Regions from separate parts of the Bradyrhizobium sp. B025 genome, predicted to be linked through region 1. Evidence: predicted binding sites of a transcription regulator. Region 1 holds the regulator's gene; the other holds the start of a gene.
The links. The regulator LexA, encoded in region 1, represses DNA repair genes until DNA is damaged. The targets are predictions, from matches to a motif close to TGTTCNNNNTGTGTTCNG.
Positions count from the first base shown of each region.

Region 1 (2,197 bases):
TATTGCCAGGCGGGTTGCGACGGCTGCGCGACGGCGTTGCGCAATTGCTCGCTCGCCGTCGTCGGCGTTGCCTTGCGGGCATGGTGCGACTGCGCGGCGAAGGCTTGCGATGCCGACGCGGATGCTGCGATCAGCGCCACCGTGACGGTGCTCAAAACGATCTTGCGCATTGATTGCCTCCTCGATCTCCAGGGCCACGAAGCGATGAGGGCTTCGTGCGGCGTCGCGAGGATGTAGCGCTAGAGAGGGGCCGGATAATCTGAGCAAAACCAGAAAGACTATCCAGCCGGAGCGGACAATCGTCCGCTCCAATCGTCAACGACGCGGGTCGCCAACCGGCGGGCCGCGCTTAGGTGATTGCTTGAGCATGATCTCCGCGCAAGCGCGTCCTGCGCTTGTCGCGAGGGAAAACCGCTGCGCACTTTGCGCTAACGCGGCTCTCCAGTCCGGATCATGCTCAGTACTTCCGGTACAGGCCGATCAGCTTGCCCTGAATCTTCACTCGGTTGGGCGGCAGGATGCGGACCTCATAGGCCGCATTGGCGGGCTCGAGCGCGATCGAGGCGCCGCGGCGGCGGAAGCGCTTCAGCGTCGCTTCCTCGTCGTCGATCAGCGCCACCACGATGTCGCCGGTGTCGGCGCTCTCATTGCGCTGGATCAGCGCCATGTCGCCGTCGAGGATGCCGGCTTCGACCATCGAGTCGCCGCGCACTTCGAGCGCGTAGTGCTCGCCCGAGCCGAGCATGTCGGGCGGTACGCTGATGGTGTGGCTGCGGGTCTGCAACGCTTCGATCGGCGTGCCGGCCGCGATGCGGCCCATCACCGGCACCGCGACGGGGCGTTCGCCCTCGTCCGCGCTGGAGCTCGCTCGCACCTTGCCGAGATTGCCCTCGATGACGCTCGGCGTGAAGCCACGGCGGTTGCCAGCGGCGGCCTGCAGCTCGGGCAGCTTGATCACCTCGATCGCGCGGGCCCGGTTGGGCAGGCGCCGGATGAAGCCGCGCTCCTCCAGTGCGGTGATCAGGCGATGGATGCCCGACTTCGAGCGCAGGTCGAGCGCGTCCTTCATCTCGTCGAAGGAGGGCGGCACACCGCTTTCCTTCAAACGCTCGCTGATGAATCGCAGAAGCTCGTATTGTTTGCGCGTTAACATCTCGACCAAATCCCCCGGTTGATGTCGTTCGATTCCGAGACGGTGAATTCAGCGGCGAGCCGCCAGATGCTCGAAACAAATCATGAACGGACACTATATGTTCGATATGTGTTCCGCAACTGCTTAATTTACCGTGAACGCGACAAAGTTCGCGGAACGCGCAGGACCAGTGCGTTCAGGCGGGCAGTCGCAGCACCTCGCAAGGCGCGCCTGCCTCGGCCTTCGGCGCGAACGGCGCGCGCACGAGAAGTGCCTGCGCCGCAGCGAGATTCGCAAGCAGCGAGGAATCCTGATGATTGACGGGAAGGGCGACAAGCATGCCGTCGTCGCGCCGCTCCAGGCGCGCACGAAGATAGTCCTCGCGCTGGTCATTGGCGCCGACATCGCGGCCGAGCACGGCGCGCTCGCGACGATGGTGAATCACGGCGCGGCCCGACAGGGCGCGAATCAACGGCACCATGAACAGGAAGCCGCACACATAGGACGACACGGGATTGCCGGGCAGGCCGATCACCCCCATCGCCCCTAGCCGGCCGTGCATCATCGGCTTGCCCGGCCGCATCGCGATCTTCCAGAACGCCATCGCAATGCCTTCGGCCTTCAGCGCCTGCTGGACCAGATCGTGGTCGCCGACCGAGGCGCCGCCGATCGTGATCAGGATGTCGGCGCCGCTCTCTCGGGCACGGCGGATGCCGGCTGTGGTGGCCTCCAGCGTATCGGCGGCAACGCCGAGGTCGATGGTATCTGCGCCCTCCTGGCGGGCGAGGGCGTGCAGGGCATAGCCGTTGGAATAGACGATCTGGCCGGGGCCCGGCGTGGTGCCCGGCATCACCAGCTCGTCGCCGGTGGCGAGGATCGCGACCTTCGGACGGCGGCGGATGGGCAGGTCTGGATGGTTCATCCCGGCGGCGAGCGCGAGGTCGCGCTCGGTGAGCCGGGTTCCCTTGCGAAGGAGCACGTCGCCCTCGCGGAAGTCGACGCCGGCGGGCCGGATGTGCCGACCGGCGATAGCGGCTTCCTTGATCGTGATGCGCTTGCCCTCGG
Region 1 covers NZ_CP170150.1:4,628,668-4,630,864, reverse strand. Annotated here, with positions in the region: gene ACE10W_RS21420 (hypothetical protein) at 1-170, opposite strand, end outside; gene lexA (transcriptional repressor LexA) at 458-1,153, opposite strand; gene glp (gephyrin-like molybdotransferase Glp) at 1,329-2,197, opposite strand, start outside.

Region 2 (2,197 bases), 3.7 Mb from region 1:
AAGGCCGGCGCCTTGTCCTTCAATTCGGTGACGATGCGCTCGGCGACCTTGGGGCCGACGCCCGGCGTGCGTGCCACCGCGGCCTTGTCGCGCAGCGCAATCGCATTGGCGAGGTCGGAGGGCGCCAGCGTGCCGAGCACCGCGAGCGCGACCTTGGCGCCGACACCCTGCACGGTCTGGAGCAGGCGAAACCATTCACGCTCCTGGTCGGTGCGGAAGCCGAACAGCTTGATCTGGTCCTCGCGGACATAGGTCTCGATCGACAGCACGGCGGCCTCGCCGGGCGACGGCAGATGCTGCAGCGTGCGCGTCGAGCAGTGCACCTGGTAGCCGACGCCGCCGACGTCGAGGATGACGAAATCCTCGCCGTAGGAATCGATCAGGCCCTTCAGCTTGCCGATCATGATTGCGCAGCGCTCTTCTTGTTACCTCCCCCCTTGTGGGGGAGGTCGGATCGCCGAAGGCGATCCGGGAGGGGGGTAAGCCACAGACGCCGGCGCCCGGGGCTGCCCCCCTCCCCAACCCTCCCCCACAAGGGGGGAGGGAGAAGAGTGTGCGTGCGGCTCATGTTGCGCCTCATGACTCGAACTTAAACTCCCACCACCTTCAGCCTGAGCGCCGTGCTCTGGCGGTGATGGGCGTGTGTGATGGCGATGGCGAGCGCGTCGGCAGCGTCGGCTGACGGCGGCTCGGCTTTCGGCAGCAATATCTTCAGCATCATCGCGATCTGTTGCTTGTCGGCATGGCCGGCACCGACCACAGTCTTCTTCACCTGGTTCGGCGCATATTCGGCGACGCTGATGCCGAACATTGCGGGCGCCAGCATGGCGACGCCCCGGGCCTGGCCGAGTTTCAGCGTCGCAACGCCGTCCTTGTTCACAAAAGTCTGCTCGACGGCAGCTTCCATCGGCTTGTGATCGGACAGGACAGAGGCGAGCCCTTCGTGGATCGCGAGCAGGCGGCTGGACAGCGGCAGGTCGTCCGGCGGTTCCACCGAACCGCAGGCGACATAGATCAGGCGGTTGCCCTCAGCCTCGATCACGCCCCAGCCGGTACGGCGGAGGCCAGGGTCGATGCCGATGATGCGAACGGGGCCACGAATCAGGAGCGCAGTCATGGGCCAGTGATAGCGGCTGGCTGCGGCGGGGGAAACAGAAACAGAACGGAAGTAACAGGGGAAGTGTCGCTCTTCGCCTCTCCCCGCTTGCGGGGAGAGGCCGGAATGCGCGCGAAGCGCGGATTCCGGGTGAGGGGACTCTCCACGAGTCCCTCTATCACCGCCGACGCGGAAACAGCCCCTCACCCCAACCCTCTCCCCGCAGAGCGGGGCGAGGGAGCGCACCGTTCGTGTGTGTCCCCTACCCGCCCATCTTGGCAACAAGCGCGTCCGACACCTCGAAATTGGCGTAGACGTTCTGGACGTCGTCGTGCTCGTTGAGCAGGTCCATCAGCTTGAGCAGCTTCTCGCCGGTCTCGTCATCGACGGCGACCGTGTTCTGCGGCTTCCAGATCAGCGCGGCCTTGCGCGGCTCGCCGAACTTGGCTTCCAGCGCCTTGGCAACGTCGCGATAGCCTTCGGTCGAGGCGTAGATCTCGTGGCCGCTTTCGCCGGAGACGACGTCGTCTGCGCCGGCCTCGATCGCGGCATCGAGCACCGCGTCGTCGGAAGCGACGCTGCGGTCGTATTCGATGATGCCGGTGCGGTCGAACATGAAGGAGACCGAACCGGTTTCGCCGAGATTGCCGCCCGACTTGGTGAAGAAGGAGCGGATGTCGGAGGCGGCGCGGTTGCGGTTGTCGGTCAGCGCCTCGACGATGACGGCGACGCCGCCGGGGCCATAGCCCTCGTAGCGGATCTCGTCATAGTTCTCGCCGTCGCTGCCGAGCGCCTTCTTGATGGCGCGCTCGATATTGTCCTTCGGCATGTTCTCCGCGCGCGCGGCGATCACGGCGGCGCGCAGGCGCGGGTTCATGGCGGGGTCGGGCGTGCCGAGCTTGGCGGCGACGGTGATTTCCCGCGCCAGCTTGCCGAACAGCTTCGACTTCTGGGCATCCTGCCGCCCCTTGCGGTGCATGATGTTCTTGAATTGGGAATGTCCGGCCATGCGTGGTCTCGTAAAGGAATCGTGCGCCTAAGGTGAGCGTGGGAAGCGCGGCCTTATAGGCCGCCAACCCACCGGAATGAAAGAGGCTCTAC
Region 2 covers NZ_CP170150.1:955,671-957,867, reverse strand. Annotated here, with positions in the region: gene ruvA (Holliday junction branch migration protein RuvA) at 1-404, opposite strand, end outside; gene ruvC (crossover junction endodeoxyribonuclease RuvC) at 590-1,117, opposite strand; gene ACE10W_RS04535 (YebC/PmpR family DNA-binding transcriptional regulator) at 1,359-2,105, opposite strand.
Region 2: the regulator LexA is predicted to act here: its motif matches at 1,148-1,165, upstream of ruvC (crossover junction endodeoxyribonuclease RuvC).